DNA from 4 places in the Thermohahella caldifontis genome. Region 4 is predicted to be linked to each of the others. Evidence: predicted binding sites of a transcription regulator. Region 4 holds the regulator's gene; each other region holds the start of a gene.

Region 1 (8,087 bases), 1.5 Mb from region 4:
GTGCGGTCAGTGCGCGTCCTGATTCGGAAATGATATCCGGTTCCGGCAGCCCGGCCTCGTGACACTGCATCCTGAACGTACGCAGCACATGATACGCGTACTCCGCGAGGGTATAGTTCACCGAGCAGATGGAGCGCGAGCGCGTACCCTCGTAATCCACACCCAGTCCACCGCCGATATCCACGACCCGGATCGGGGCGCCGGCCTCGTACAGCGCACTGTAGAAGCGTGCACATTCACTCAGCCCGGTCTGGATGTCGCGGATGTTGGCGATCTGGGAGCCCAGATGGAAATGGAGCAGCTGTAGGGCGTCCAGATTGCCGGCGTCACGCAGTTTGTCCACAACCGCAAGAATCTGTCCGGCGGACAGGCCGAACTTGGACTTCTCTCCGCCCGTGTTCTGCCAGTTGCCCTTGCCGATGGAGGCCAGCCGGGCACGCAGGCCGAGGCGGGGCTTGACGCCAAGACGGGCGCTTTCTTCCAGCACATAGTCCAGTTCGGTCATCTTCTCCAGGACAATGTACACCTTGTGGCCAAGCTGCTCGCCCATGAGGGCCAGGCGGATGAATTCCCGGTCCTTGTAGCCGTTGCAGACCAGCGTGCTGCCCGCCGGGGCCTTGCCCAGAATGGCCAGAAGTTCCGGCTTGCTGCCGGCTTCCAGCCCGACCTGACCGTTTTCACTGGCGGGTGGACTGTCGATCAGGGTGCTGATGACGTGTTCCTGCTGGTTCACCTTGATCGGATAGACGACCGTGTACCGACCCTCGTATTCCAGCTGTACCCTGGCTTCGTTGAAAGCGGACACCAGGCTGTTGACCCGGTGATGCAGGACGTCATCGAATCGCACCAGCAGCGGCAGGGAAAGTCCAAGCTCGGAGCGTGCCCGGCGGATAACCTCGTCCAGCGGGATCTGCACACTCTTGCGTGCCGGGTCGGGCAGCATGCACAGGCGGCCTGCTTCATCCACTGTACAGTAACCGTTGCTCCACCAGGGGATGTTGTAGGCGTTGAGGACATGGTGATCGGGCATGGTGCGCTCCTGATGTCTGGGCAGGCTATTCTACCGCGGGATCCGGAAGACGCGAAAAGAAAATGATACCTACGGGCAGCCCGCTGCCGCTACAATAGGCCATCACCCAGGAATGCGAATGGAGCAAATGCAGATGAGCGAAATCATGCCGGGCTGGTTTACCGAAATCTTTCAGGACGAGGGGACCGGTTTTTCCCTGAAAATCAAGAAGAAGCTGCATGAAGAGCAGACGCCGTACCAGAAACTCGAGATCTACGAGACCGAAACCTTTGGCAATCTGATGGTACTGGATGGCTGTGTCATGCTCACGACACGGGACAACTTCCTCTACCATGAGATGATGACGCATCCGGCGCTCTTCACGCACCGCAACCCCAAACGGGTGGTGATCATCGGTGGGGGCGACTGCGGCACCCTGAAGGAAGTGCTCAAGCACGACGGCGTGGAAGAAGCCTGGCAGGTGGAGATTGACGAGCGTGTGACCCGCGTTTCCGAAATCTACTTCCCTGAGCTGTGCACCAGCAACGACGATCCGCGCGCCCATTTCTTCTTCGGTGACGGCGTGAAATGGATGCAGGATGCGGTGCCCGGCAGCTTCGATGTCATCATCGTGGACTCCACGGATCCGGTCGGCCCGGCAGAGGGGCTGTTTGCGGAAGATTTCTATCGCACCTGCTGGACGGCGCTGGCAGACGGGGGCATTCTGGTACAGCAATCCGAATCGCCGCTGCTGCACACGGGCACCCTTATCCGCAAGATTCACAAGGACATGCTGGCTGCCGGTTTCGACGCCGTCCGGACGCTGCCGTTCCCGCAGGTAGTTTACCCGACGGGCTGGTGGAGCTGCACCCTGGCCGGCAAGGGCGTTGAGCTGACCGCTTTCCGCGAGGATGACGCGGAAAACCGCGGTTTCCCCACCGAGTACTACAACGCGGGTATCCACCGCGGCGCACTGGCGCTTCCGGAATTCATGAAGCGCGAGCTGACCCACGACTGACAAGGCTCGGTCTCGCCGCCGGCCCGCATCGGCATGTGGAGCCGGCGGCTTGCCCCGCCTTTCTTACCGGCCTTCTGCCGTCTTGCCCCGGGCTGGCCACCGTTGCCGGCCGAGCCGACCTTTGTCCAATAGACGCTTGTCGGGGCCCTGCCTACCATTTCAGCCTCGGAACACTGTCAAACAGAATTCATACAGAACGTGTACTCTGAGCGCTGATAAAGTATTATTCGGCGTACAGGTGTACGCTGAAAGGAGAGCGACGTGATTGAGGCAAAGGTGAGTCCGGAAACAACCGGCAGAACGGAACAGTTTGACCGGCCGGCGCTTGAAGCCAGCGGGCAGGGCGAGCTGTTCGGACCCGGTTATCCGAAACTGCCAACGGGTCCCATGCTCATGGTGGACCGGGTCACGACCATTACGGACGCGGGCGGCAAGTACGGCCTGGGTTACATTGAAGCCGAGCTGGATATCCGGCCCGATCTCTGGTTTTTCCAGTGCCACTTCAAGGATGATCCGGTCATGCCCGGCTGTCTCGGGCTGGATGCCATGTGGCAGCTGGTCGGCTTCTTTCTGGCGTGGAAAGGCCACAAGGGCAAGGGGCGCGCGCTGGGTGTGGGTGAAGTGAAGTTCACCGGTCAGGTATTGCCCGACGCCCGCAATGTCCGCTACCGTATTGATATCAAGCGCGTGATCGCCCGCAAGCTGGTGATGGGGCTGGCGGATGGCGAATTGTACGTGGATGGCGAGCGCATATATACTGCACACGATCTGAAGGTCGGGCTGTTCGCCGACTGACCCGGTCCGACAACGCACAGGTAACGAGGTAAGGCATGAAGCGAGCAGTGATCACCGGTATCGGGATTGTTTCCTGTATCGGGCACAATCAGGACGAAGTGGCGGCCTCCCTGAAGGCGGGCCGCTCCGGTATCCGGTTCAACGAATCCTACAAGGAAGTCGGGTTGCGCAGTCAGGTCAGCGGCTCCATTATGGGCCTGGATCTGGAGGCGCACATTGATCGCAAGCTGCTGCGGTTCATGGGGGATGGCGCGGCCTACGCCTATATCGCCATGCAGCAGGCCGTGGCGGACGCGGGGCTGGACGAGTCACTGATCCGCAGCCCCCGGACGGGCATCATCTGCGGCTCCGGTGGTGCTTCCACCAGCAATGTGGTGGAGTCCGTGGACATCCTGCGCGAGAAGGGCGTCAAGCGCGTCGGTCCGTACCGGGTGCCGCGCACCATGAACAGCTCCGTCAATGCCTGTCTGTCCACGGCCTTTGGCATTACCGGTGTCAATTACTCCATCACCTCGGCCTGCGCCACCAGTGCGCACTGCATCGGTCATGCCTGGGAACAGATCCAGCTGGGCAAGCAGGATATCGTCTTCGCCGGTGGCGGAGAGGAGGAGCACTGGACACTCAGCGTGCTCTTTGATGCCATGGGCGCGCTGTCCAGCAAGTACAACGATCGCCCCGAAGCGGCCAGCCGGCCCTATGATGCGGATCGTGACGGCTTTGTGATCGCCGGTGGCGGTGCCATCGTGGTGGTGGAGGAACTGGAGCATGCCCTGCGTCGCGGGGCACCCATCTATGCGGAACTGGTGGGCTACGGTGCCACTTCTGATGGTGCCGACATGGTGGCGCCTTCCGGTGAGGGCGCTGTCCGCTGCATGAAGCAGGCACTGGCCACGGTCAGGACACCGGTGGACTACCTGAATACCCATGGCACCAGCACCAAGGTGGGGGATATCACGGAGCTCAACGCTGTCCGTGAGGTCTTTGGTGAAAATCTGCCGGCCATCAGTTCGACCAAGTCCATGACCGGGCACAGTCTGGGTGTGGCAGGGGCGCATGAGGCCATCTACAGTCTGCTGATGATGAAGCACGGCTTCATCGCGCCATCCATCAACGTGGAGACGCTGGATGAAGGTGCCGAAGGCGCGCCCATCGTGACCGAGCCGCGGGATGCCACGCTCAATACGGTGATGAGCAACAGCTTCGGTTTCGGCGGCACCAACGCCTCGCTGGTATTCAGCCGTTACGAGGGCTGAAGCAGCACGCCGCGGGCGGCCTGTCCCGTCAGGTGGGCAGCCGGTTCAGGCCGGGGAAACCCGGCCTTGCTGATTGGAAGCCAGAGTGGAAGAAAAAACACTGGTCGACAACGTCACCCGTATTTTGCTGCCCGCAGATCCCGCGGACTGAACCCTTGCGCACGATGCCGGGCCTGGTCTAATGTACAGACATGCTGAAACGTGCAGTACGCGTCTGGACTCTCTGCCTTGCCCTGCCGGCCCTTGCCGGTGCGGGGGAATCGCTTGTGCAGCGCCACGAAGCGACCGCGGGTGAACCCGCACAACTGGCCATGCTGGATCAGGCACCCGTTGATCTGGTGCGGGTGGTCAAGCATGAGCGCATTCTCTACCTGATGTCCGGCGGAGTGCCCGTGCGGGCTTATGCTATCGCGCTTGGCGACCAGCCCGAGGGGCACAAGCTGCAGGAAGGCGATGAACGGACGCCCGAGGGGCGTTACATCATTGACTGGCGCAATCCGAACAGCCAGTTCTACCGCTCCCTTCACATCTCCTACCCGAACGAGGACGATCGGGCCCGTGCCGGGGCGCTGGGCGTGGACCCCGGCGGCATGATCATGATTCATGGCTGGCCCAATTCGCTGGGAGGAGAGGAGGATATCGCCCGTCTGCTCTATACGGACTGGACAAACGGATGCATAGCGCTGACCAATACGGCCATGAAGGAAGTCTGGGAGCGGGTGCCGGACGGCACGCCCATCGAGATCCTGCCCTGATCAGCCGTGGCGGATCTTCATGACGAGCACGCAGCCGGCCAGCAGCAACGTGATCACGTTCGCGGCAATGATCGGCCAGGCACCGAGCAGGATGCCGTACACCAGCCAGCATGCCACGCCTGCGGTGAAAATTGCATACATGCCCAGGGACAGGCTGCGGGTATCCCGGGTGCGCAGGGTATGAATGACCTGGGGCAGAAAGGAAACGGTAGTGAGTACGGCGGCAAGTATGCCGAAAATATCCTGAATCATGCGGGCTCCGTGTCTGACAGGGTGAAGTATACGGGAGATCGGCTGCGCACGGCAGTGGGTTGAAACCGAAATACAGGCATCAAAAAGGGGCATCCGTGGATGCCCCGAAATGATGGCGATGTGCCCGCTTACTTGTTGGCGAATTCCGGATAGGCTTCCATGCCGCATTCTGCCAGGTCCACACCTTCGTACTCTTCCTCTTCGGAGACGCGGATGCCCATGACCGCCTTGAGGAGGCTCCAGACAATCAGGCTGGTACCGAAGACCCAGACGAAGATGGTCAGCGCGCCGACGATCTGGCCACCCAGGGTGGCGTCAGCATTCGTCACCGGCACCAGCAGCAGACCGAGCAGACCACAGATACCGTGGACGGAGATGGCACCCACCGGATCATCAATCTTCAGCTTGTCCAGCGTCAGGATGGAGAAGACCACCAGAATGCCGCCCAGCGCGCCCCAGAGAGTTGCCTGCAGGGCAGAGGGTGTTGAGGGTTCCGCGGTGATGACCACCAGACCGGCCAGCGCACCGTTGAGCAGCATGGTCAGATCCGCCTTGCCGAACATCAGCCGGGCGGTGATCAGCGCTGCGACGGCACCACCGGCTGCAGCCGTGTTGGTGTTCAGGAAGACCATGGCGACGCTGTTGGCGCTGGCAATATCCCCCAGCTTGAGCACGGAGCCGCCGTTGAAGCCGAACCAGCCCATCCACAGGATGAAGGTACCCAGGGTCGCCAGCGGCAGGTTGGCACCCGGAATGGCGTTGATCTGACCGTTCGGGCCGTACTTGCCCTTGCGTGCACCCAGCAGGAGGACGCCCGCCAGGGCTGCGGCAGCACCGGCCATATGAACGATGCCGGAGCCGGCGAAGTCCACGAACTTCAGTTCATAAAGACCGAAAACCGACTTGCCGCCCCAAGTCCAGCTGCCTTCCATCGGGTAGATGAAACCGGTCATGACCACGGCAAAGGCCAGGAATGCCCAGAGCTTCATGCGCTCGGCAACGGCACCGGAGACAATGGACATGGCCGTGGCCACGAAAACGACCTGGAAGAAGAAGTCTGACGCGCCGGAGTAGATGGCACTACCCTCGATGCCGTTTTCACGTTCGGCAAAGGACTTCAGCGTCTCGGTGGCATCGACCGTCTGAATGCCGGTCAGGAAGAATTCGCCGCCGTACATGATCGCATAGCCGGTGACCAGGTACATGAGGCAGGCGATGGCATACAGCGCCACGTTCTTGGTCAGGATTTCGGTGGTGTTCTTGGCCCGTACCAGGCCCGCTTCGAGCATGGCAAATCCGGCCGCCATCCACATGACCAGGGCGCCACATACAAGAAAGTAGAATGTATCGATTGCATACTGCAGGTGAAAAACTGCGTTTTCCATAAAAAAGCCCTCCGCACCAGGCTTGAATGTTGGAAGATATGGTGAAAGTTGACGACCGGGATCAGATCGCGTCTTCGCCGGTTTCGCCGGTCCGGATCCGGATGACCTGCTCCAGGTTCTGGACGAAGATCTTGCCGTCGCCGATCTTGCCGGTGTTGGCAGCCTTCATGATGGCTTCCACCACCTGATCGAGCAGGGCATCGCCGATAGCGACTTCCACCTTGACCTTGGGCAGGAAGTCCACCACATATTCGGCACCGCGATACAGCTCGGTGTGACCCTTCTGACGGCCGAAACCCTTGACCTCGGTGACGGTGACGCCCTGAACGCCGATTTCGGACAGTGCTTCACGAACGTCGTCGAGCTTGAATGGCTTGATGACTGCTGTGACCAGTTTCATAAATGTTCTCCTGTTTGGCATCGATGATGGAGTGCAAAACCTCCGATCCCGTTCATGCACACCGGGCGATACCCGGGTGCGGAATCTGTGCATGAATGAGCGAAGGTTGTGCCAACTCCTGTTTCTGACGTGAATTCAGTATGTTGCGTTAGAGTGGATCCGTTCCTCTGGATGATGTGCTCCATTATAGCGCACAAGACCTGTGCACCACACTGCTGCCTGCGCCGTTGTGGTGCATGAGGCGGGTGACTTCTCCCGCGTGTCATTTCTGTTAGAATGTGCGCTGAATCCAGAACCCAGAGTCCGCACATGTCACCGAATGATCTGTTTTCCACCTTGCAACAGCAACTGGGCAGTGTGTTGCCCGAGCTGGCCCGCAGTGCCCACGAAGATGTTCAGCAGCAGCTCAAGGCTGCGGTGATGAGCGTCATCACCAAACTGGATCTGGTGACGCGCGAAGATTTCGAGATCCAGACCGAGGTTCTGCGACGGACCCGTGAAAAGGTGGATCAGCTGGAGGCACGCGTGGCAGATCTCGAGCGTCTGCTGAACGCCAGCACGGACGCGTAATTTGCATGGCCCCGGGACGGGGCATCCGGGCAGGGAAGCACAACTGACAAGGAGGCGTCATGTCACTCGCCATTCTCTATTCCCGCGCCACGCAGGGCATGCGTGCGCCGCTGGTTGCAGTGGAAACCCATCTCGCCAACGGGCTGCCGGCCTTCAACATCGTCGGCATGCCGGAAACGGCCGTCCGCGAAAGCAAAGATCGCGTTCGCAGTGCGATTCAGAACGCCGGATTCGAATTTCCCGCAAGGCGCATCACGGTCAATCTTGCTCCCGCCGATCTGCCCAAGGAAGGCGGGCGCTATGACCTGGCCATCGCGCTGGGGATTCTGGCCGCCAGCGGCCAGATCAGTGCCGACGGTCTCAGAACCTATGAAGTCTACGGGGAGCTGGCGCTGGGCGGTCAGGTCCGGCCCGTTCGCGGCTTGCTGCCCAGCGCGCTCCAGTGTCACCGGGTGGGCCGGCGGATGCTGCTGCCGGTCCGTTCCCTGTCGGAAGTGGCGCTGGTGCGGGAACTGGAAGCCTATCCGGTCACGGATCTGAGACAGGCAGTGGAACATCTGGGCGGTGCGGTGACCCTTGAGCCGGCTGAAATGATCCGGCCGCAGCAGCTGCGCACCGGGCAGGTGCCCGATCTGGCGGATGTGCGCGGC
Region 2 (8,087 bases), 640 kb from region 4:
TCCAGCGACCCGGTTGCAGTCACCAAGGCGCTGGCCACCACCAAGCTCAAGCTGAATCAATATGAGCAGGCTGAGCTTCTGCTCAGACAGGTGGATGACAAGGATACGGACATTCTGACCCTCATGGGAATTGCCTCGGCTCACTCCGGCAACACCTCCGAAGCCATCCTGAATCTTGAAGCCGCACTGCGCCAGAAACCCAACGACGATTTGCGCAAGAAGCTGGCACAGGTCTATATCCAGGACAGACAGGCGACCAAAGCACTGGCGCTGATTGACCAGATCAAGGACAACGGAGACTGGGATATTACGGGCCTGCGCGTCTCTGCGCTTGCCAGCCTGGCCAAGTTCGACGAGGCCGAGAAGCAGGTCAGAAGCTGGCTCAAGACCCATCCGGACAGTGCGCAGGGATACAATGCACTGGGTGCGCTGTATTCTCAGCAAAAGAAATGGCGCGAAGCCGATGGGGCCTACGCCAAGGCCATTGCACAGGATCCGGACAATCTCTCGGCGTGGCATAACCGCCTGAAGAATCTCGAACTCCAGGACGACTGGAAAACCGTGCTGAAACTGGCCGAAGAAGGTCTGCGCAAACACCCTGATGACATTTCACTGCTGCGCAGTTATGTGAGGGCTGCCGCCAAAACAGATCAGGGGGCTGAAAAACAGACGCCAGACTGATCGAAATTGCGAAGGCCACGGGCAATGTGACACCCATGCTGCCTGTCATCACCCGGGCCATCCATCTCCGCGATTTCGAACGCGGCCAGCAACTGATCGAAGAGGCCAGAACGCTCAAGGGCAGCACCGATACACTGGACGAAGCCTTGTTCCGGTTGAATGTCGAGCATATCGGTACACTGCTCAACGACAAGAAATACGACGAAGCACTGGGAATCGCCGAAACCACCCTGGAACGCTTTCCGGACAAGCTCGGCCCCTGGCTGCTCAAGGCGCGAATACTGGCGGCGAGCGGAAAGCAGAGCGACGCCCTGCTGGTGCTGAGACAGGCCAAGGAACGCTTCCCTCACGAATCTGCACCCTATGAGCTGGAAGGCGACCTTCTGGTAGAGGCAAAACAATTCGAGCAGGCTGCCGATGCCTATCAGCTCGGCTGGTATGAGAAACCCTCACAGACACTGGCCGTGAAGATGTATCAGGTACTCAAGGCGGCCAACAAGCCCAAAGAAGCCGTCAGCAAACTGGAAGCCTGGCTGAACAAGGATCCGCAAAGCCCGCAGGCACTCACCCTGCTGGCCATGAACCACCAGTCTCAAGGGCGCCTTGAAGAAGCACGCAAGCTCTATGAACAGGTGATCAAGCTCCGCCCCAATGACGCCGTCGCCCTCAATAACCTTGCCTGGATCTATCAGGAGCTTGGCAAGGGCGATGCGCTGGGTACAGCCCGCAAGGCCTGGGAACTGTTGCCGAACAACGCTGCCATTGCCGATACCTACGGCTACATCCTGCTCAGGCAGGGCCAGCCGGAACAAGCCCGGGAAATTCTCAAAAAGGCCCATGACGCCGCCCCCGAAGTGAAGGAGATTGCACTTCATCTGGCCGAAGCCCTCGAAAAAACCGGAGATTCATCCGGCGCACAGGCACTGCGCAGCAAGTTCAACTGACCGCAGTCATGCTCCCGTCCCCCATGAAGGCGCCCGTCGGCGCCTTTGCTTTTTGTAACGCCACATCCGTATCATCCAGCCAAAAAGTAACACTTTGACACACAACGTCATTTTGCAAAACAATGTCAAATTTTCGGCGGTTTTGGTTCCCCTTTTGTGACGTCTGTTCATAAACCATCGGCTTGCATCCCTAAAATGGTCGCCAGATACAGAGATAACCGACCAGGGGTACGCCATCATGCTCAAGACACACCAGATCATCCAGACACTTCGCAACGGATGTCTGCTGGCAGCCACGGCATGGCTGCTCACAGGATGTGGTGCAGGGAGCACAGGCGACACCGCAGCAACACTTCAGACCGCCACGGCCATCAGCGACAGCGCAGAAAACGGGACAACGCAGACCGTTGTGGTCAGCGGGCAGGCCGTCAAGGGCACACTCATCGGTGCCCGGGTGGCACTGTATCCGATCCGGAACGTGGCAGGACAAGCGGTACCGGATACCCGCAAGGCACTGGCGGAGACTACCACTGACCAAACCGGTCATTTCACCTTTACCCTGAATACCTCCGTCGATACCGACTTTCTGGTCGAGGTCGCATCCACGGACACCACAGAAATGATCTGTGATGACGTGGACGGCTGTACAAATGGCAAAGGCGTTGTCGCCTTCGGCAAGCGCATGGCCGCGCCCCGATCACTGCGCCTTGAAGCCTGGCGCAGTCAGGGCAATGCCCAGCCGGTCAGCGTCTCCACCCTCTCCCACATCGTGGTCGGGAAAGCTCGCCGGCATCAGATGGGGCTGACCCGTGAAACCGTTCAGGCTGCCAAATCAGCCCTCGCAGCACAGCTTGCCGTGGAAACGGAGGTGCTGGATGCCATGGTTGAAGACGTGACCGTCACCGTTCCCAGGGACACCAGGTCACTGAAAGCCTCCATCCTCAACACGACGCTGGCCAGCCTCTCGGACAGCCAGCAGGATATGGGCGCCCTGGTCAGCAACCTTGCAGAAACATTCGCAGCAAAGAACACACTTCCCCAGCGAGACACCATACTGACCCGTATTGGTGAGGTTGCGGTCAAAGTTGTTGAATCCCAGCCGGATGCAGCCGACGCGTCCGTGATTGACTGGGCGCTGGCCGCCGTCAATGAAGCCAGCTCTCAGCCGACGAACACCGAGACTCAACCGACCGTCGCAGATAATACGGCCACCACTCCGACAACCACCGCTGGCAACGACAACGCCAGCAATGTGTCAGGATTCGATACAGGTCTGACCACGACAGAAACGGCGCCCGGCGGCAGCGAGACGACAGAGGTTGTCGTGGTTGATACCGGCACCACGGTGGAGATGACCAACCCGGGAGACACCACTGGCAGTCAGACTACCACAGACAACGGCACAGGCAGTACCACGACTACAGACACAACTACGGAAGCCAATACGACTCCCAACACGTCAGACACTGGCACGGTGGCGGAGACCACCAATCTGGGAAACAACACTGGCAGTGAAACCGCTGCAGGCAACGGTACAGACACCACTACCACCCCCTCAGAGCCTATCATTGAGCCGGTAGCGATCTCTCTGCCTCCCGCCTCTCAAACAGCAGGCTACGGCCAGTCCGTCACACTGAACGTCAGCGCAACCGGTACCGGCCCGCTCGCCTACCAGTGGAAAAAGAACGGCGTGACCATTGAAGGTGCCAATCAGGCGACCCTGACCCTCAATGCCGTATCCCGCGCAGACGAAGGTCAGTACAGCGTAGTCGTCAGTAACGAAGCCGGCAGCGTGGAAAGCACGGCAGCCACCCTGACCGTAGAGGTCGATACTACCGCCACCCTGACCTGGACCATTCCGGAAACCCGGGAGGATGGCTCTGCCCTGCCCCTGACCGATATTGCGGGTTACAAGATCTACAAGGGCACCAGTGAAAACAATCTGACAGAAGTGGCCTATATCACTGATGCCACCCAAACCATGCAGCAGTTTACGGATCTTCCCACCGGCCGCTGGTATTTCGCAGTCAGCGTCGTGGATGTGAATGGACTGGAAAGCGAACTGTCAAATTCAGGCTACAAGGACATTTTCTGACCCATCCCCTGAAACCGGCTAACAGCGGGCCTCGGCAACCAGAGGCCCGTTCTTGTTGTCAGCTATCTTTACATCACGCGAAATCTTCGCTGTTTCACAAAACGCTATCTCTATGCTTTTTAAACAAATATTTTTAATGGCATAATACCTGCTTATAAGGATGTACGCTCACCAACGAAGAAACAGCGAGGAAGTTATGAAGAACAACGCACGAACCTTAAAGAGTCTTGTTGCAGGATCAGCACTTGCCATTGCGGCATCTGCGGTTAATGCAGCACCCATCATCGTCACCTACGATTTCCAGAAACTGACCGATTCCGGCGTTGCAGCATCGCCGCTGGCCGGCCAGTGGGCTGGTGGTACTTTCAATGGCATCCTCGGTGACGGAACTCCTTTGGCGGTCAACGCGGCAGCGGCCTCACCTGGCGAAAACGGTTTTCAGACCTTTGACTGGACACTGAGTGGCGTCACGTTGAAGGCCTACTCCAGCTCCATGACCAAGGGTAATGCCGACTATGCTTACCTTGATTATGGTCTGGCCGGATTGGGCGTGTGTAGCGTCGTAAACGCCAGCAACCAGTGCCAGCCCGGCAGCGATGACAACGTCACCGTTCACGGCGGGACGGATCATGAAGTCCTGAACCTCGACTTCAATTATGACGTCGAAATTCAGGCTCTGAGCCTGATTGATGAAAACCACAACGTTTATGCCAGCGTACCGAATGACATTCAGGTGCGGATTGACGGTGGTGCCTGGGCTCAGCTGAACTCAGCAGGCATGCTGTATGGCAAGCAGTTCGAGTTCAAGACACTCACCAACGCGTCTCAGTTCTATATCGGCGCACTGACCGCCAAGGTGCCTGAGCCTGCCACACTGGCACTGCTCGGCCTCGGCCTTGCCGGATTTGGCCTGTCACGTCGTCGCAAGACTGCCTGACACCAGCCGGACTGATCAGAAAAGGGGTGACTCGTCACCCCTTTTTGGTTGTATGATCAACATGATGAAAACCCAAATACCCAACACAACGCTTGATGATTTTTCCGAAGGCCGTGACAACAACTTCAATCTGTTGCGGATGATCGCAGCAACTCTCGTCATCTTCACGCATGCTTTCGGGATTACCGGTCACGGCCAGGCAGAACCGCTCTATCAATTCAGCGGCCTGTCTTTCGGCTCTTGGGCTGTTGATCTCTTTTTTGTGACCAGCGGCTACCTGATCTGCAAAAGCTGGCATGCACGTCAGAATCTTTTACGGTTTCTTTATGCGCGGTTTCTGCGCATCTATCCTGCCTTATGGGTATCGACTCTTGTCATCGCATTGATCGTCGGCCCGTTGTTTACGGAACTTCGCCTGAAAGAATACTTACTGCACCTGGATACCCTGAAATACCTGCTTGAAAATACGACCTTGCTGATCAAGGGCGTCAAGACTGATCTGCCCGGTGTCTTTACCGCCCATCCTTCTGCAGATATCAATTCCCCCCTCTGGACACTCCCGTACGAACTCAAGATGTACCTTTTGCTGGCTGCACTGGGCTGGACAGGGTTGCTGTACAGACGCGGGCTGACGCTTGCGCTTTCAATGGGGGCGGGGATTCTTTTTGCCCTGGCCTACTCCAGGCTAGTGCCTGAACTTGCCTCCTGGACTGAAGCGCTGCGTTTTGTGTTCTTTTTCTTCGCCGGTTCATCTGCGTGGCTGTATCGCAAGCAGATTCCGCTGCGCGCCTCGTTATTGTGTGCCATGGTTGGAGGCTTTATTGTGTTCAGCTTCCTGACAGACAACCTGGCAGCAAGGCGCATGGCACTGGCGGTCCTCACGCCATACCTTGTCTTCTGGCTGGCCTGTATCCCTTCAGGCTGGATACGCCATTACAACAGGTTGGGGGATTATTCTTATGGCACCTATATCTACGGTTATCCGGTTCAGCAAATCATTTTCGCATTGACGGGCGGTGCGGTTCTGAGCAACTTCATCCTCTCCTTCATGGTCACCCTGTCTCTGGCTGCGATCAGCTGGCATTTTCTCGAATCCAGAGCACTTCGATTACCCATGCCGGATTTTTTGCAAAGATGGAGTGCCAGACCGGCTATGGCAGTGCGCGGAATTCAGCCGGAATAGGGCCTGAGGGTTCTTTGCAACCACCGGCGGACCGTCAGGGGCGCGCGCCCATAAAGCTTAACCCCTAACCGAAATAGTGGATGGCGAACCAGTTGGACAGTGAGGAACGATGTGTCATGGGTGCTCAGATGTCCTTTGTAAGCGGTTCGTTTGCCCTCCCCGGCCAGTAAGTCATATCTGGCCACCTCATGCATCTGAAAAGCCCACTCAATCACATACCCCATGTGCAGGGTTCCCAGAGACAATTTGCGATCAAAATCCTCGATATAGCCGGACTGCAAATTGTAGAGTGTGTTACGGTATTGCAGATTATAACTGACGGATACGACCTGATCTCCGGCACGTAATACACCTAAACGCACATGGGCGGGAGGCAATGCTTGTATCATGGCCAAATGGAATGCCGTAGCCCTGAGATCAAAGGCCGGCGCACCCCAGCGTGTCACATGAAATTCATTCAGTTGTTCCAGGAATCGTGCGACTGCATGAAAGTCATCCGGATCAATCCATTCGTGAAGCATGCCGTAGCGGTCATTGGCCCATTGCCTGCGATTGTAAAGTTTCAACCGGGTATTCTTGCCAAGGGAAGACAGATAGCCTTCAAAGTCACCATCGTGCGTATCAACAAACCAGCTCGTATCCTCTTGTCTGATTACAGTGTAGGCATCGACATCTTTCCAGAAGGTTGCCGGACCGGATTCTTCAACATCCGGCAGCACCATGTCATCCCATTTGAGCTTTCCCAGCACCTCGGCCAGGATGCCCTGGAGTTCCCGCTCAAACTTTGAGTCAGTCAGGGGGCGAGTGTATTCCGAACGGACAGTATTGGCTCCACGCCAGACATTGCCCATCATCTGTAACTGCTTCAATCTCAACCCGGGCATGAGGGAATAGTCACGCGTATAGAACGGCGCCATGGCAACAAGCTGATCATGTTTCCAGATCCCGATGACTACCGGACAAAGACCAAGCGCCTCGCCCCAGACCTTCCACCAGTTACTGATCCAGGGCCAGCTTTGAAACAGCGTTGCGTCGGCTCTGCTCTCCAGATCTGACCACAGACGCTGCATGTCCATCTGATCTGACCAGTTCAGCTCGCAGGCACGCCAGACGTCTTTCCGGAAGATCTCTCTTTTGATCACAACCTGCCTCAGGGTGTCGTACGTTGTGTCAGCACACGAGCCAGAACGCGCCAGGGGCCTGGATCCAGGGGCTTGTACATCAGTGCCTTGCCCAAAGTAGCCAGCGCCTGATCCCATTGCCCTACTGTTGTGTGATAACGGGCCTTGCGCGTATAAAAGCGGCATAGCGCATAGCGGGCTTCCCGTGGCGTCACGGCATCCGGATACTTTTCCAGGAAATCCATGATACTGGCTTCATTGCTGGCAAAGCGCCGGCTTTTATCTGAAGAAATCTGGTTGTCCATGACTCGATAAAAAGCCATAAATTTCGGGATGTAGAGAAAGCTGTACCGGGCGGAGAATCTCAACCAGAGTTCAAAATCATCGGCAACCCTGCGCTCCGTATTGAATCCGCCCATTTCATCGAAACACTTGCGCCTGACCACTGCCGTATTCATGCTGACGCAATTGTCCACGATCAGGTATTTGGCAATGCGTCCGGAGTAACGCCGCATGTTCTCCCGACTGATCTCGTTACCCTGCTCATCAATCGTGATGATATCTCCATAAACAATGTCAACATCAGGATTACTGGCGAGAGCTTCCAGTGCCCATTCAAGTTTTTCTGGCACCAACCGGTTATCTGAATCCAGAAAACTGATGTATGCGCCTTTCGCATGTTTCAGTGCGAGATTTCTCGCGACAGATTGCCCCTGATTTTCCTGGTAAAAGTAGTGAATCCGGGGATCCTCAAGGTAGGGTGCCAGCACTTCCCGCGTGTTGTCCGTGGAACCATCGTCAACAATCAGCAATTCCCAGTTTGCCCATGTTTGCGCCAGCACACTTTCAACGGCTTCCGAAATCAGGTCGGCACGATTCCATGTTGGAGTGATGATAGAAACCTTGGGTTTATCCATGAACTGAATCCTCTTCATTCAAAGCATCGCGTGTGGCCGCCAGCAGCTCGCCGTCACTGTCACCCGCCATCAGAAACCACGTTGCATCAGCCAGCGCGGCGGGCGATTCACCTTTCTGGTACACAAAAAATCTTGACGCATAGCGGCCCCGGTAAAATCCCATTCCCCTTGCTACGGAGACGAACTGAGCATCCGAAGTGGCCAGCACA
Region 3 (8,087 bases), 1.6 Mb from region 4:
GCCGCCATGACCGTCAGCCAGCGACAAAGGTTTTCAAGCTGCCGCACATTGCCCGGCCAGGGCAACTGTTTGAGAAAGCTTTCCGCCTCGGGTGTCAGCACCTTGGGTTCTGCATTCAATTCGCGCGCGGCCCTGGCGAGAAAATGGCGCGCCAGTCTGGGAATGTCTTCCCTGCGGTCACTCAGTCTGGGCAGGTGAATCCGGATCACGTTGAGCCGGTGGAACAGATCCTCGCGGAAGCGGCCCTCGGCCACCAGTGTTTCGAGATCCTGATGCGTTGCCGCAATGATGCGCACATCTGCCCGCACGGGGGTGGACCCGCCCACACGAAAGAACTCGCCGTCTGCCAGCACGCGCAGCAGCCGGGTCTGTGCATCGGCGGGCATGTCACCGATCTCGTCCAGGAACAGAGTCCCGCCACGGGCCTGCTCGAACCGCCCCTGTCGACTTGCCGCAGCACCGGTAAACGCCCCCTTCTCGTGGCCGAACAGTTCCGACTCGATCAGATCCTTCGGAATGGCAGCCATGTTCAGCGCGATGAAGGGCGCATTCCGGCGCGGGCTGTGCTGATGCAGTGCCCGCGCCACCAGTTCCTTGCCGGTACCGGACTCCCCGTTGATCAGGACGGTGATGCTGGATTGCGAGAGCCGGCCGATGGCACGAAACACCTCCTGCATCGCCGGTGCCTCACCGATGATCTCCGTCGTCTGTTCCGAGGGCTCGGTAGCCGGCGCGTGAATCCGTCTGGACTCCCGGGCGTGATGGATGGCCCGCTGAATCTGGGCTACCGCTTCGTCCAGGTCAAACGGCTTGGGGAGATATTCAAAGGCACCCGACTGGTAGGAGGACACCGCACTTTCCAGATCAGAGTGGGCCGTCATGATGATCACCGGCAGTTCAGGCCAGCGCTCGTGAATTTCCGACAGCAATGACAAGCCATCCTGACCCGGCATGCGGATATCGCTCACAATCACATCGGGCTGATCGGATTCCAGCAGGTTCAGGACGCCCTCTGCAGAGGAGAAGGTCCGGCACCCGATGCCAGCCTGTTCAAGCGCCTTTTCAAGTATCCAGCGAATGGATGTGTCGTCATCAATGATCCAGACCAGTCCGTCCGTCATGCGTGTGCCTCCAGCGGCAGATAAACCATGAATTCCGTATGTCCCGGGCGGGACTCGCACTCAATCAGCCCACCATGCTGGCCAACGATACTCTGGGCAATGGACAGTCCCAGGCCCGTGCCCTCGGCACGGCCGCTGACCATGGGATAAAACAGGCTTTCCTGCATGCGCGGGTCAATGCCCGGCCCCGTATCCACCACACTGACCTTCAGCACCAGCCGGTGCCGGGCCTGTCCGATCGTGAACTGACGCTGAGGGCGTGTGCGGAAAATGATGCGCCGCTCGGGCAGCTCCGGTGCCTCCAGCAGGGCCTGCATGGCGTTCCGGGCAAGATTGAGAAAGACCTGAACCAGTTGACTCCGGTCTCCCGGAATTTCCGGCAGGCTGGGATCATAATCCCGTACCAGCGTGATCCGCCCGGCAGCCTCGGCCTGAATGAGCTGGATCACCCGCTCAAGCACTTCATGAATGTTCAGCGGTACCCGTTCGGGCAACCGGGTCGGACCCAGCATGCGGTCAACCAGGTGTCTCAGTCGGTCAGACTCTTCAATAATGATTCGCGTATAGGCCCGGCTGTCATCATCCGGCAGCACGCGCTGGAGCAGTTGTGCGGCACCGCGGATGCCTCCAAGCGGATTCTTGATTTCGTGTGCCAGCCCGCGAACCAGCAGCCGGGTGGCCTCCTGCTTGGCCAGCAGGGCCTCTTCACGGCTGATGCGATCGAGGCGGTCACGTGCGGTAAACTCCATGATCAGGTGTGTATTGAGCGCATCCTGAAGCCGGCTGACACTGAAATCGACATGGATGGTGGCTCCGGAGGCCAGTGTCAGGGTGCATTCCCTTTGCGTGAAGGTCTGACCGGTCTCCATGCACTTGAGCAGCACTTCGCGCGTACTGTCCTCCAATACCAGGGCAGTTTCCAGTGGCTGATCACAGAGATGGGACGCGCTGGCCTCGAGCAGACTTTCGGCTGCGGGATTGAGGTAGACCGGCTGAAGCTGCCCATTGAGCACCAGGATGGCGGTCGTCAGGTGTTCGGTCAGTGCTGACACGATCGGTGTGTTCATCCACAATTTCCTGTTTGAGTCAGTCCTGATTCAGCAAGAAACGCGCCATCATCTGTGCGTGCGTTGTTGGCGCAACAGGCCCGCGGAGGCGGGCCATGCCGGCTGCCAGGCGGGAGTCAGACACCAGTTTAGCGCATTCTGATTAATAAACGCACCAAAATGGTGCGGCCGGGTTATCTGCGAACGCGGGGGCGCTGGATGGTGAAGGTGATGGCGGGGGTGCTCTGGATGACCTGTCCGTCACGCATGACGTTCACTTTGAGAGAGTGCGTGCCCCGGTACACATTGTTGAGTACCAGTACGCCACCGCTTGCCGGAACAGGCTGACCGTCGAGCACCGCTTGCAAGAAATGGCCCGGTTGAAGAGGAGGGTCCATATCCACCAGGACGGTCACGTTACCGTCACCGGAGAAAAAGGCGCTCTGGTCTTCCGGGAAGCGGATTTTCAGTGTCTTGTAGGGGAGAGCCGGCGGTTCAGGGGGTGTCTGCCGGGGCCGAGAAGGCACTTCGCTGGCCTTGGGCAGGGAAATGATCTGTACAGGGGGCAGTTCGACCTTCTCGGCTCCCTCACGGGGCGAGTCGCTGTATTCCACGTTACCCTGCGGATCCACCCAGCGATAGATTTCTGCCTGAGCATTCAGGATAGTCAGGCCGAGAGCGATACAAAGCCAAGTCCGTGTTGTCATGGTGTCCTCCTGTACTCATCAATGTACCAGAACCGCGGACAAAAAAAACCCCGGCAATGCACGGGCATGCCGGGGTCCTCTGTCCCGGAAGGGGATCAGATGGAGTAGTACATGTCGAACTCGACCGGGTGGGTGGTCATGTTCAGACGCTCCACCTCGCCACGCTTCAGGTCAATGTAACCCTGAATCATGTCTTCGGTGAATACACCGCCACGGGTCAGGAACTCGTGGTCGCGCTCCAGATAATCCAGCGCCTGCTCCAGAGAGCTGCACACGGTCGGAATGCCTTTGGCCTCTTCCGGCGGCAGATCATACAGATCCTTGTCCATGGCATCGCCCGGATGGATCTTGTTCTGGATACCGTCAAGGCCGGCCATCAGCATGGCGGCGAAAGCCAGGTACGGGTTGGCTGTCGGATCCGGGAAGCGAACCTCGATGCGGCGTGCCTTCGGATTGGTCACAAACGGAATCCGGATGGAAGCCGAGCGGTTGCGGGCAGAGTAGGCCAGCATGACCGGCGCTTCGAAGCCCGGCACCAGGCGCTTGTAGGAGTTGGTGGAAGCGTTGGTGAACGCGTTCAGTGTCCGGGCATGCTTGATGATGCCGCCGATGTAGTACAATGCTTCGTCGCTCAGGCCGGCATAGCCATCACCGGCAAAGATGTTCTTGCCGTCCTTGCTGAGAGACTGGTGGCAGTGCATGCCGCTGCCGTTGTCACCCACCACGGGTTTCGGCATGAAGGTGGCCGTCTTGCCATAGGCATGAGCCACGTTGTGTACGCAGTACTTGAGAATCTGAACTTCGTCAGCCTTTTTCACCAGTGTGTTGGCGCCAACACCAATTTCGCACTGACCCGCGGTGCCAACCTCGTGGTGGTGGACTTCAATCTCCAGGCCCATGGCTTCCATGGCGGCGCACATGGCGGCACGAAGATCGTGGAGTGAATCCACCGGCGGTACCGGGAAATAGCCGCCCTTGACACCCGGACGGTGACCGATGTTGTTACGGTCGAAATCTTCGCCGGATACCCATGCGGCTTCCTCGGAGAAAACTTCGTAGAAGGAGCCCTTCATGTCCGTGTTCCACTTGACGCTGTCAAATACGAAGAACTCGGGCTCCGGGCCAAACAGTACCGTGTCTGCAATACCCGTGGATTTCAGGTACTCTTCCGCACGTGCTGCAACAGAGCGGGGATCGCGCTCGTAGCCCTGCATGGTCGTGGGCTCGACGATGGAGCAACGCAGGTTCAGCGTTGTGTCTTCCGTAAACGGATCAATGACGGCTGTTTCATCGTCCGGCATCAGGATCATGTCGGATTCATTGATGCCCTTCCAGCCCGCAATGGAAGAGCCATCGAACATCTTGCCTTCCTCAAAGAAGCCCTCTTTGGTGGCTTCTGCGGCAGGAATGGTGACGTGTTGTTCTTTCCCGCGCGAGTCGGTAAAGCGCAGGTCAACCCATTTGACGTCGTGTTCTTTGATCAGGTTCAGAGTTTTCTCTGACATTCCGGTTACTCCGTTTTGTAGCATTGATGTTGTGATGTTCCGGGCGCTGCGATCCGGAAAAGTCCTTACGGGCGAAAGCGTATCAGAACTGCCCGAAAAGTGCTCTGGTTTTTTGAGAAAGCAAGGACGATGCCATATTGCATGGCTTGTCCAAGTTGCTGATTCATATGAGAAGAGGCTGTTCGGTGAAATCAGCGTGCGCACCAAAATGGGGCGTGAAGCGTATCGGTAGAGTGTGAGTGCACCAAAACAGTGCGCAACCAAAGGTGGCTTTGGGTAAGCGGGCAGGGTCCCGTATACGGCTGACCCCAACACCTGTATAATGTGCGGCCTTGAAAAAACCGAACGGATAGCAACAGTGATCAGTAAACTACGTAACATCGCCATCATCGCCCACGTTGACCACGGCAAGACAACACTCGTGGACAAGCTGCTGCAGCAGAGCGGCACACTCGGGCGCAAGCAGGTGGACGCCGAGCGCATCATGGACTCCAACGATCAGGAGCGGGAGCGCGGCATCACCATTCTGGCCAAGAATACCGCTATCCGTTGGAACGACTACCGCATCAACATCGTCGATACTCCCGGACACGCCGACTTCGGTGGTGAAGTGGAGCGTGTGCTGAGCATGGTCGATTCCGTGCTGCTGCTGGTGGACGCGGTGGATGGCCCCATGCCCCAGACCCGCTTTGTGACCCAGAAGGCGTTCGAGCGTGGCCTGCGTCCCATCCTGGTGGTGAACAAGATCGACCGGCCGGGCGCCCGTCCGGACTGGGTGATCAACGAGGTCTTTGACCTGTTTGACCGCCTGGGTGCCACGGACGAGCAACTGGATTTCCCCATTATCTATGCGTCGGCCCTTCAGGGGATTGCCGGTCTGGATCCGGATGACATGGCCGAGGACATGACGCCGCTGTTCGAGATGATCGTCAACAACGTGCCGCCGCCCGAGGTCAATACCGACGGCCCCTTCCAGATGCAGATCAGTGCCCTGGACTACAACAGCTATGTCGGGGTCATCGGCGTGGGGCGCATTACGCGCGGTACGGCCCGGACCAACATGCCGGTTGTGGTGGTGGACCGTGACGGCAAGCGCCGCAATGGCCGGATCCTGACCGTCATGGGTTATCACGGCCTGGAACGGGTCGAGGTGGAAACGGCCTCCGCAGGGGATATCGTCTGCGTGACCGGTCTGGAAGTGCTCAACATCTCGGATACCCTCTGTGACCCGGCACATCCGGAGGCCCTTCCGCCGCTGAAGGTGGACGAACCCACCGTCAGCATGACCTTCCAAGTCAACGACTCGCCCTTTGCAGGCAAGGAAGGCAAATATGTCACCAGCCGCAACATCAAGGAGCGTCTGGAGAAGGAGCTGATCCACAACGTGGCGCTGCGGGTCGAGGAAGGTGACAGTCCGGAAAAATTCAAGGTGTCCGGCCGTGGTGAGCTGCACCTGTCCGTACTGATTGAAACCATGCGGCGTGAAGGCTATGAGCTGGGCGTTTCCCGTCCTGAAGTGATTATTCGTGAGATTGATGGCGTCAAGCAGGAACCCTACGAGCACGTGGTGATTGATGTGGATGATGCGCATCAGGGCGCTATCATGGAGGAAATGGGCAATCGTCGTGGCGAGCTGAAAAACATGCAGCCTGACGGCAAGGGTCGCACGCGCCTGGAATTCATTGCGCCGTCCCGTGGACTGATCGGCTTCCGCTCCCTGTTCCTGACGCTGACCTCCGGCAGCGGCATCCTGACCCACGTTTTCGATCATTATGGCCCCATGAAGGAAGGTGGCGCCGTGAAGCGCAACAACGGCGTACTGGTATCCAACGTGCAGGGCAAGGCGCTGGGTTATGCCCTGTTCAACCTGCAGGAGCGTGGCCGCCTGTTCATCGGACCGGGTGTGGAAGTGTATGAGGGCATGATCATCGGTATTCACAGTCGTGACAACGATCTGGTCGTGAATCCCACCAAGGCCAAGCAGCTCACCAACGTGCGCGCCTCGGGTTCCGATGAGAACATTCTGCTGACCCCGCCGATCAAAATGACGCTGGAGCAGGCGCTGGAATTCATTGATGACGACGAGCTGGTGGAAGTGACGCCTTCCTCCATCCGTCTGCGCAAGAAATTCCTCAAGGAGCACGAGCGCAAGCGCGCGTCGCGAGCGGAGAAGGGCTGAGATATTTCGGCTTTCCCTGATGCGGCGCCCGGGCTCGGATGTGCTAAGGTCGCCGCAGTGCCTGACTGGCTGTGTTGCTGGATGATGGCTGGCAGGCAAAGTTAGTATGTTTATTCAAGAGAAGAACAATAAAGTTTATGCATCGGATTGACCGCCAAAAAGGTACAGGCCGCGCATGAAAGGATTGCTGCAGCGGGTCACAGAGGCTTCCGTTACGGTGGGTGGCGATGTTGTGGGCGCCATCGGCCGCGGGCTATTGCTGTTTCTCGCGGTGGAGCCGGAAGACAGTGAACGCACGGCAGATCGTCTGCTGGAAAAGGTGCTGGCCTACCGGGTCTTTCCCGATGATGATGACCGCATGAACCTCAGCCTGTCGGACATCTCCGGCGATCTTCTTGTTGTTTCCCAGTTTACGCTTGCAGCCGACACCTCTCGCGGCCTGCGTCCCAGCTTTTCATCTGCCGCCGACCCTGAGAAGGGCAAGGCTCTCTATGATTACTTTGTGGCAAGGGCGCGTGAGCAGGTGATCAACCTGGCGACTGGCCGGTACGGGGCTGACATGAAAGTCCGGCTGGTGAACGACGGACCTGTGACTTTTTTGCTTGAGGTCAAGTCAAATGATTGAGAGGCGCGGCATTATACAAAGGTAGGTGCCGGCTTTGCGCTTGCTTTTGCTATAGTAAGGCAGGCTGGCAAGTGTGGTGTGCAACAAGACGCTGATATTAAAGAGGAAGCCGGAGCAGTGCCGGAAACTGGCCGGGAACGTGCGATAAGATGCCGGCTTCTTGTGACAAAAAAGTTTAAGTTTTTTCGAGGGAACAGGTTGCAAAATTAACAACATTGTATTACATATTGTTCCTGAGAATGAGTATTAGGTCATTGGTCTAACCAACTGTTAGGCAAGGGGAATTGTCCCTTCAGGGAAGGCAATGAAAGAAAACCCCTCAACGCCGGAAACGACAGGAGGAAGTGCCGTAAAAAATTTGACTGACAGCAAAATGTCATGTAAATGACATATGGCCTGACTATAAATGGGCACGCAAGTGGCCGAATAACGAAACAGAATCCAACAACCGGCTTCGCAAGAAGTTAACTGACACACAAAAGGAAGACGAAATGAAAAAGACTCTGATCGCTTCAGCAATTGCTGCTGCAACTTTCGCATCCTCCAGCGCTTTCGCGATGGACCCGGCTGCTGAGCTGGCTGCCAAGATCAACTCCATGCCGACTGTATACGGCAACATCCAGCTGGGTTACTTGAACAGCGAAACGGACAACGGTTCTACCACAACCACCACCAATAGCGTTTTTGACAACGGTTCCACCATCGGTGTGAAGCACTCTCACGAGATTGCACCGGGCATCACCGGCTTCCTGAAAATGGAATTCGATGTGGATGCGGTCACCAGCGCTACGCAGTTCTCCACAGACGAAGCCTACATGGGTGTAAAAGGTGATTTCGGTTCCGTACAGTTCGGTTCTGATGACACGGTATACGAGTGGGTCAAGGTAGTTCCGGACGAAGCCAT
Region 4 (8,087 bases):
TTCGATCAGTTCGGGAAGCAGGTCTGCAGGCAGGTTGTCGATGCAGTCAAATCCGATATCTTCCAGTACATGCAGGGCGGTACTTTTGCCCGAGCCGGAGCGCCCGCTGACGATAATCAGCTCCATCACTGCTCTTGCACCTGATCACTCACAGCCACACGCAAAAGCTCGTCATCAGACCGGGCGTTGCGAATGGCCTCCCTGAATACCGGAGAGTTGAATCGTCTCGCCAGCTGACTGAGCAGATCCAGATGTTCGCCGGTGGCCTCCTGAGGCACAATCAGGGCAAAGAGGATGTCCACGGGCTGTTGGTCAATGGCATCCCAGTCGACAGGATTATCCAGTGTGACCAGTGCACCGATTACCCGGTCGCAGTTTTCCAGACGGCAGTGGGGGATGGCCACGCCGTGACCGATACCCGTTGATCCGAGCCGTTCCCGGCATACCAAGTTGTTGAACAGGGTGTGCTCGTCGAGGAACGGGTAATGCGCGGCCACCATGTTGGCAATGTCTTCCAGCGCCTTTTTCTTGCTGGTTCCCGCCAGACCCCGGCGGGTCAGGGCGGGAGACAGGATGGACTCAATCGTCAGGGATTGATCGCTCATTGGAGGGATTCCGTATCAGGACGCGCCGTGATTCCGGTCAACAGTTTTTTCCTTGCGTTTCACCAGCTGGCGATCCAGTTTGTCGACCAGCAGATCAATGGCGGCGTACATGTCATTGTCTTCAGCTTCCGCATGCAGATCGTTTCCGCGAATGCGCACATTGGCCTCAGCCTTCTGACGCTCCTTTTCGACGGAAAGGGTGACATCAATCCCGATAATTTGATCAAAGTGACGCTCGAGTCGCTCCATCTTTTCGTTGACGTAGCTTTTCAGTGCGTCGGTCAGATCGAGATGATGACCACTGATATTGATTTGCATAACTGGCTCCTTCTGTGTTGTTTGAGGCCCACTTTCAGCATAACAGAAGCGTGGGGCTTTGAATTGATCTATCGCATTTCAGTTGATCATATCAGGCGCTTTCTTTCGTTGGACGGCGGGATGTTCATGGCCTCCCGATATTTTGCAACCGTCCTCCGGGCCACCTGAATACCCTGTTCGCCCAGCAGTGCAGCAATCTTGCTGTCACTGAGCGGCTTTTTTGGAGGCTCGTCTGCGATCAGCTTGCGGATCATGGCCCGAATGGCTGTAGACGAGCATTCTCCTCCGGAATCCGTACTGACATGACTGGAGAAAAAGTACTTCAGCTCAAACACGCCACGGGGCGTGTGCATATATTTCTGGGTTGTGACACGGGAAATGGTGGACTCATGCATGCCAACTGCTTCGGCAATATCATGCAGTACCAGAGGCTTCATGGCTTCTTCACCGTGTTCCAGAAAAGCCTGCTGGTGCTCGACGATCTTGGTGGCGACCTTGAGCAGCGTTTCATTCCGGGAGCGCAGGCTCTTGATGAACCACCGGGCTTCCTGCAGCTGATCCTTGAGATAGGTGTTGTCAGCGCTGTTGTCTGCCCGGCGAACCAGAGATGCGTACATGGGGTTGACCCGGATGCGTGGCGCAATCTCCGGATTGAGCTCAACCCGCCAGGCGCCCTCATGTTTGCGCACGATGACATCCGGGATGACATATTCGGACTGACTGGTGCTGATGACGCTTCCGGGCTTCGGATTGAGCGACTGGATCAGGCGGAGGACTTCCTTCAGCTCGTGCTCCTTGAGCCGTGCACGACGCATCACTTGAGCGTAATCCCGGTTGCCCAGCAGGTGCAGATAATGGTGTACGACCTTGCGGGCCTGATTCAGCCAAGGGGTGTCCGGGGCCAGCTGATTGAGCTGGATCAGCAGGCATTCCTGCAGGTTGCGTGCCCCTACACCGGTCGGATCCAGATGCTGGATGCGCTTGAGGACGGCGTTGAATTCGTCCTCATTGACCGGCTCTTCCAGGTCGCGATTGACCGATTCCAGGATTTCTTCTGTCGAGGCCATCAGATAGCCGTCATCATCGATGGCGTCGATGATGGCTTCGGCGATTCGCCGGTCCGGCTCACTCATGGGCATCAGATTCAGCTGCCAGCTCAGATGGTCACGCAGCGATTCCGTCTGGGAGTTGCGTGACTCGAAATCAAACTCTTCGTCTGGCGGTGCAGAACCGTAACTGAGCGTGGATCCCTGATAGATGTCTTCCCATGCCGTATCCACGGGAAGATCTTCGGGGATGGATTCATTGAAACCTTCATCTGCAGCAGGTTGCGAATCGGATTCATGGGCCGATTCCGCTTCGGTATCCTGATGAGCCCCGCTCTCATCCTGTTTGCCTTCGGACGGGGCAGGGGGCAGATCCTCGGCCACCTCCAGCATGGGGTTGCTTTCCAGAGCGGTCTGAATTTCCTGCTGGAGATCCAGCGTCGACAACTGCAACAGCCGTATGGCTTGTTGCAATTGCGGGGTCATGGTCAACTGCTGACCAATCTTCAGCTGAAGAGATGTTTTCATGACCATGCGTGACGGCTTCGCAACCTCTGTCAGTATTGTTCAGGTAGTTTGGACAAAGTCTGTCACAATTCTTGCTTGCAAACAAACTAAAGTTTGAAGCTTTCGCCCAGATAAACCTTGCGAACCTTGCGGTTTTCAAGCACTTCCTGTGGTGAGCCGCTCGCAATGATGTATCCTTCGCTCACTATATGGGCGCGTTCGCAGATTTCCAGCGTTTCCCGGACATTGTGGTCGGTAATAAGGACGCCGATGCCACGTTGACGGAGGTGATCAATGATCTGCTTGATGTCACCGACAGAGATGGGGTCAACGCCTGCGAAGGGCTCGTCCAGCAGGATGAAGCGCGGTTCCGTGGCCAGTGCCCGGGCGATTTCGACACGTCGTCGCTCGCCACCGGACAGTGCCATGCCCGGGCTCTTGCGAATGTGTGTGATGTGAAATTCCTGCAGCAGATCTTCCAGGCGCTCCAATCGCTGGGCCCGGTTGAGGTCCTTTCGCGTTTCAAGAATGGCCAGGATGTTGTCTTCCACTGACAACTTGCGAAAAACCGAAGCCTCCTGCGGCAGGTAGCCCAGTCCCTTTCGCGCCCGCCCGTGCATGGGCAGAAAGGTGACGTCTTCGTCGTCAATCAGGATGCGGCCCTTGTCACAGGCAATCAATCCCACGATCATGTAAAAGCAGGTGGTCTTGCCTGCGCCATTGGGGCCGAGCAATCCCACGACTTCGCCCTGGCGCACGTCCAGGCTGACGTCCTTCACGACAGGCCGCTTCTTGTAGCTCTTGGCCAGATTCAGTGCCTGGAGGATGCCCTGACTCATGGTTTGGCCGGCGCCTCTTTGTTGGCAGGCGTGATGATCATTTCCACCCGTCCGGTGCCTGTATTTTCGTCGAAGCGTGCGTCAACCACTCGTGTGCGCGTGTTGTAATGGATGGTGTTGCCCCGGAAGACATTGGTGCCCTGCTTCAGCCGGGCGCCACGCAACAGTTCCAGTGTCTGCGTATCCCGTGAGTACACCAGTGTCTCACCCCAGGCCTCGGTGGCGACGGTATCGCCAGGGGCGATCTGCCTGAGATAGGCCGGCTGGCCATGTGCTTCAACCCGGGAAACACCCTGAGCATCGCGGTAGAGAATAACCGTTTCCGCTTCAAGCCGGGCCTCGCCCTGAGTCACTACAACATGCCCCGAATAGGTGGCCTTGCCGGACGCTTCGTCCAGCTGTGCGCGATCCGCCTGAACCCGGATCGGATCAGTGCTGGCGGCAAGCTCCAGTGCGCGGGTGGCCGATATGCCGGACAGGGCCAGAATCAGCGCACTAAGGATAGATAACAGATTGAACTTCATGATGCAGGTCTATGCGTTTGTCATCGATGGAAACGCTCATGCCCACTGCCGTGGTTTCAGCGCGGTCGGAGGTCATCTTAACGGGTTGGTCCGTCTGAATAAAGCGCTTCGCATTCAGGTAGGTCAGGGATTCGGTGCCGAACTGGAGCGGATGGCCGCTGCCGACAATCCCCACGGCGTGGACGTCTTCCTCCAGGCGCAGCGTGTCGGCTGAGGCGCTGTAAATACCGCGTTGCGCTTTCAGCACCCAGGGGGCTGCATCGGTCTGATAAACTTCCACGACCGGCTGTACAAGTTCTCCCTCGTCAGTGTCCGGGTAGTGCCAGGCTTCCTGCGCCTGGATCCGGCTGGAGAGCGTGCCGGTCTTGCTGTAGGTCAGGTAGGTGGCATCCTTGATGAACGCATCCGGTTCCCTGTCCTTGAGCACGACCGGGGGCTGAATCACGCTCGAAGGATCTGCCGTGAACAGCCACCAGGCGCCGCCTGCCAGCAGCAGGGGCAGGATGATTCGCATCAGCCGGCCGGGATCGGGCACGTTCAGCGCTCCTGTTGCAGGCGATAGCGTTGCCAGACGGCGGTCAGACACTGCTCCCGTGCCAGCAGGTGTTCCGCCAGCTCGCGCACGGCGCCCTTGCCGCCGGGCAGTGTGCTGATCCAGTCCGCGTGTGCGCGCACATAAACATGGGCATCCGCCGGCGCGGCCCCGATTCCTGACCACTCGATTGCGGACAGGTCGGGCAGGTCATCACCCATGTAGGCGACCTGCTCCCGGGAAAGTCCGAGTTGATCACAAAGGGTACGCAGTGCAACCAGCTTGTCTTCACGGCCCTGAATGATGTGATCAATCCCCAGCTCCCGGGCGCGACGATCAACCATGGGAGAGGTTCTGCCGGTGATGATGGCCAAGGCCATGCCGGCATCCCTGAGCAGTTTCAGGCCCAGTCCATCCTTGATGTTGAAGCTCTTGAGTTCATGGCCGGCACTGTCGTAGGTGACGCTGCCGTCCGTGAGCACGCCATCCACATCCAGCGCCAGCAACCGGATCTGTTCGGTCGGCATCACAGGACTCCCGCACGAAGCAGGTCGTGCATGGTCAGCGCGCCGGCCAGACGCCCGTTCTCTTCCACCAGCAGTGCGTTGATCTTGCTGCTTTCCATGAGCCCCAGCGCCTCTGCGGCCAGGATGGAGGGCGGAACCGTCTTGCCGTGGGTCGTCATCACATCATCAATCAGCGCGGTGTTGATATCGATATCCCGGTCCAGGGTGCGGCGCAGATCGCCATCCGTAAAGATGCCGAAAATACGCCCTTCCTGGTCGGCGATGGCGGTCATGCCCATGCCCTTGCGGGACATTTCCAGCAGCGCTTCCTTGAGTGGTGTACCCGGCTGCACGCAGGGGATTTCGTTGCCCGTGTGCATGATGTCTTCCACCTTGAGGAGTAACCGCCGCCCCAGTGCACCGCCCGGGTGGGAGAAGGCGAAGTCTTCGGCCGTGAATCCCCGGGCTTCCAGCAGTGCGACAGCCAGCGCATCGCCCATGGCCAGTGCTGCCGTAGTGGATGCCGTGGGTGCCAGCCCCAGCGGGCAGGCTTCCGTAGCCACGCTGGTGTTCAGATGGGCTTCGGCAGCCAGAGCCAGGGTCGAATCCGGGTTTCCGGTCATGGCAATCAGAGGGACATTCATGCGCCGCAACAGGGGCAGGAGTGTCACGATTTCAGCCGTGGTACCCGAGTTGGAGAGTGCCAGCACCACATCCTGCCGGGTGATCATGCCGAGATCCCCGTGCGATGCTTCGCCCGGATGAACGAAGAAGGCAGGGCTGCCGGTACTGGCAAGCGTGGCGGCAATCTTGCGTCCGATATGACCGGACTTGCCCATGCCGGTGACCACCACGCGGCCGGGGCAGTCCAGAATCAGGCGGCAGGCACGGACAAAGCCGGTGTCCAGTCGGTCGGCCAGTGCACGGACCGCATCGGCCTCAAGGTGAATGGTGCGTTGTCCGGAGGCGATCAGTTGCTCGTCAGTGAAGGCTTTCATGAGTCTCGGGTCGTTCAGAGTGTGGCAGCAAGTATAACTGATAAGATTCCGATTCATTAGTCCCCGATGGCAATGGGAACAAAATCAGTGTATGCTATAACTGCATGGCAATACAGAAATATAATGGTGCGTGTCATAAGACACCAGGAATCGCGATAACCAAGTATTTTTCTCTTTTTCTGCTGTGGTATAGTGCGCCCTGTTTCGCAAGAGCGCCCCGAGGGGAGCACCGAGGTATGGACAAACCGTCTGACGCATACATTGAAATACGCAATCTGACCTTCCGGCGAGGTGAGCGGGTCATCTTTGACAATGTGAGCCTGACCATTCCTCGCGGCAAGGTCACCACGATCATGGGGCCGAGCGGGACAGGCAAAACCACATTGCTCAGGCTGATCGGCGGGCAATTGCGCCCGGATTCAGGCACGATTCATGTCGACGGTGTCAATATTCACGCATTGAAACGCAAGGAGCTGTATGCGATGCGTGAACGGATGGGCATGCTCTTTCAGAGCGGGGCGCTGTTTTCTGATCTTAATGTTTTCGAGAATGTGGCCTTCCCGCTGCGCGTTCATACCGATCTGCCGGACGACATGATCCGCGATATTGTGCTGATGAAACTGCACGCGGTCGGGTTGCGTGGCGCGCGTGAGCTGATGCCCAGTGAACTGTCCGGAGGCATGGCCCGGCGTGCCGCCCTGGCACGCGCCATTGCGCTGGATCCGGAGCTGATTATGTATGACGAGCCCTTCACCGGTCAGGATCCGATAGCTATGGCCGTGATCGTGCAACTGGTCCGGCTGCTCAATGACGCTCTGGGGCTGACAAGTGTGCTGGTTTCACACGATGTGGCGGAATCCCTGAGCATCACCGACCATTTGTGTATCATTGCCGAAGGTCGCGTGATGGGGGAAGGCAGTCCGGATGCGCTCAGGCGGGAAGGGTCACCGTTTGTGCGCCAGTTCCTCAACGGATTGCCGGACGGGCCGGTACCCTTTCACTATCCGGCCGCCGATTACCGGGTGGATTTGCTGGAGGGCGCGTAAGCCGATGGATGGATTGCAGAAACTGGGACGTACAACACTGGATGCACTGGCTTCGCTGGGCCGGAGTGTGATGTTTCTGGTGTCCGTGCTGGGCAACGTTCCGTCCCTGTCCGGTTTTCCTCTCCTGGTGCGGCAGCTCTATGCAGTGGGCGTGCTTTCCCTGGTCATCATTCTGGTCTCCGGCCTGTTCATCGGCATGGTTCTGGGGCTTCAGGGCTACAATGTGCTGGTAGATTACGGCTCTCAGGAAAATGTGGGACAGATGATTGCGCTGACGCTGGTCCGGGAGCTGGGGCCTGTGGTGACCGCCTTGTTGTTCGCCGGGCGGGCGGGCTCGGCCCTGACCGCTGAAATCGGCCTGATGAAGGCCACGGAGCAGCTGTCCAGTTTGGAAATGATGGGGGTGGATCCCCTGCGGCGGGTGATTGCACCGCGCTTTATCGCAGCATTTCTCTCCATGCCGCTGCTGGCACTGATTTTCAGCATGATCGGCATCTGGGGCGGCAAGATGGTCGCCGTGGACTGGCTGGGTGTCTATGACGGCTCCTACTGGGGCAACATGCAGGGCAGTGTGGAGTTCTGGGATGATGTCATGAACGGCATCATCAAGAGTGTCGTGTTTGGGTGGGTGTGTGCCTGGATTGCCGTCTATCAGGGGTATGACCTGATTCCGACCTCGGAGGGGATTGCCCGGGCCACAACACGTACGGTTGTCTATTCATCGCTGGCAGTGCTGGGACTGGACTTCATTCTCACTGCCATCATGTTCGGAGGCTAAGCATGTTCAACCGGAAGATCGAAATTGCAGTGGGCCTGTTTGTGGTGCTGGGTGTCTGGGCGCTGTTTTTTCTTGCCCTGCAGGTCAGCGGCATCACCTTCAATGACGATCGGCCGACTTATCGGCTCTACGCGCAGTTCAATGATATTGGCGGGCTGAATACGCGCAGCCGTGTTACTCTGGCAGGGGTGACGGTGGGGCAGGTTCGCGATATCCGTCTGGATCCCAAGACGCTGATGGCGGAAGTGGAGATGGCCATCTTCAAGGATGTGAATTACATCCCGGCGGACAGCGCCATTTCCATTCGTACTGCAGGCCTGCTGGGCGAAAATTATCTGAGCATATCCGTAGGTGGCGACATCGAAGTACTGCAGGATGGTGACAGCTT

Evidence for each region. Region 4 encodes sigma-54, which starts transcription at its own class of promoters, with help from an activator protein. Its sites were predicted from a motif close to TGGCACNNNNNTTGCTNT; they were not measured.
Region 1: the regulator sigma-54 is predicted to act here: its motif matches at 6,964-6,981, upstream of glnK (P-II family nitrogen regulator).
Region 2: the regulator sigma-54 is predicted to act here: its motif matches at 3,858-3,875, upstream of AAIA72_RS03190 (PEP-CTERM sorting domain-containing protein).
Region 3: the regulator sigma-54 is predicted to act here: its motif matches at 4,497-4,514, upstream of glnA (glutamate--ammonia ligase).

Annotation. Positions count from the first base shown of each region.
Region 1 is NZ_CP154858.1:2,779,810-2,787,896, forward strand. It holds gene speA (biosynthetic arginine decarboxylase) at 1-1,030, opposite strand, end outside; gene speE (polyamine aminopropyltransferase) at 1,164-2,027, shown strand; gene fabA (bifunctional 3-hydroxydecanoyl-ACP dehydratase/trans-2-decenoyl-ACP isomerase) at 2,304-2,822, shown strand; gene fabB (beta-ketoacyl-ACP synthase I) at 2,858-4,075, shown strand; gene AAIA72_RS13455 (murein L,D-transpeptidase family protein) at 4,267-4,830, shown strand; gene AAIA72_RS13460 (SemiSWEET transporter) at 4,831-5,082, opposite strand; gene AAIA72_RS13465 (ammonium transporter) at 5,211-6,467, opposite strand; gene glnK (P-II family nitrogen regulator) at 6,529-6,867, opposite strand; gene AAIA72_RS13475 (accessory factor UbiK family protein) at 7,177-7,437, shown strand; gene AAIA72_RS13480 (YifB family Mg chelatase-like AAA ATPase) at 7,497-8,087, shown strand, end outside.
Region 2 is NZ_CP154858.1:655,751-663,837, reverse strand. It holds gene AAIA72_RS03205 (tetratricopeptide repeat protein) at 1-681, shown strand, start outside; gene AAIA72_RS03200 (tetratricopeptide repeat protein) at 717-1,625, shown strand; gene AAIA72_RS03195 (immunoglobulin domain-containing protein) at 1,864-3,720, shown strand; gene AAIA72_RS03190 (PEP-CTERM sorting domain-containing protein) at 3,917-4,657, shown strand; gene AAIA72_RS03185 (acyltransferase family protein) at 4,719-5,840, shown strand; gene AAIA72_RS03180 (GNAT family N-acetyltransferase) at 5,828-6,910, opposite strand; gene AAIA72_RS03175 (glycosyltransferase) at 6,991-7,878, opposite strand; gene AAIA72_RS03170 (N-acetyltransferase family protein) at 7,871-8,087, opposite strand, start outside.
Region 3 is NZ_CP154858.1:3,159,385-3,167,471, forward strand. It holds gene glnG (nitrogen regulation protein NR(I)) at 1-1,121, opposite strand, end outside; gene glnL (nitrogen regulation protein NR(II)) at 1,118-2,188, opposite strand; gene AAIA72_RS15335 (DUF4124 domain-containing protein) at 2,362-2,874, opposite strand; gene glnA (glutamate--ammonia ligase) at 2,970-4,379, opposite strand; gene typA (translational GTPase TypA) at 4,738-6,558, shown strand; gene dtd (D-aminoacyl-tRNA deacylase) at 6,734-7,183, shown strand; gene AAIA72_RS15355 (porin) at 7,675-8,087, shown strand, end outside.
Region 4 is NZ_CP154858.1:1,293,341-1,301,427, reverse strand. It holds gene rapZ (RNase adapter RapZ) at 1-126, opposite strand, end outside; gene ptsN (PTS IIA-like nitrogen regulatory protein PtsN) at 126-605, opposite strand; gene raiA (ribosome-associated translation inhibitor RaiA) at 621-923, opposite strand; gene AAIA72_RS06340 (RNA polymerase factor sigma-54) at 1,010-2,497, opposite strand; gene lptB (LPS export ABC transporter ATP-binding protein) at 2,584-3,315, opposite strand; gene lptA (lipopolysaccharide transport periplasmic protein LptA) at 3,312-3,839, opposite strand; gene lptC (LPS export ABC transporter periplasmic protein LptC) at 3,811-4,374, opposite strand; gene AAIA72_RS06320 (KdsC family phosphatase) at 4,377-4,898, opposite strand; gene AAIA72_RS06315 (KpsF/GutQ family sugar-phosphate isomerase) at 4,898-5,875, opposite strand; gene AAIA72_RS06310 (ATP-binding cassette domain-containing protein) at 6,112-6,921, shown strand; gene mlaE (lipid asymmetry maintenance ABC transporter permease subunit MlaE) at 6,926-7,699, shown strand; gene mlaD (outer membrane lipid asymmetry maintenance protein MlaD) at 7,702-8,087, shown strand, end outside.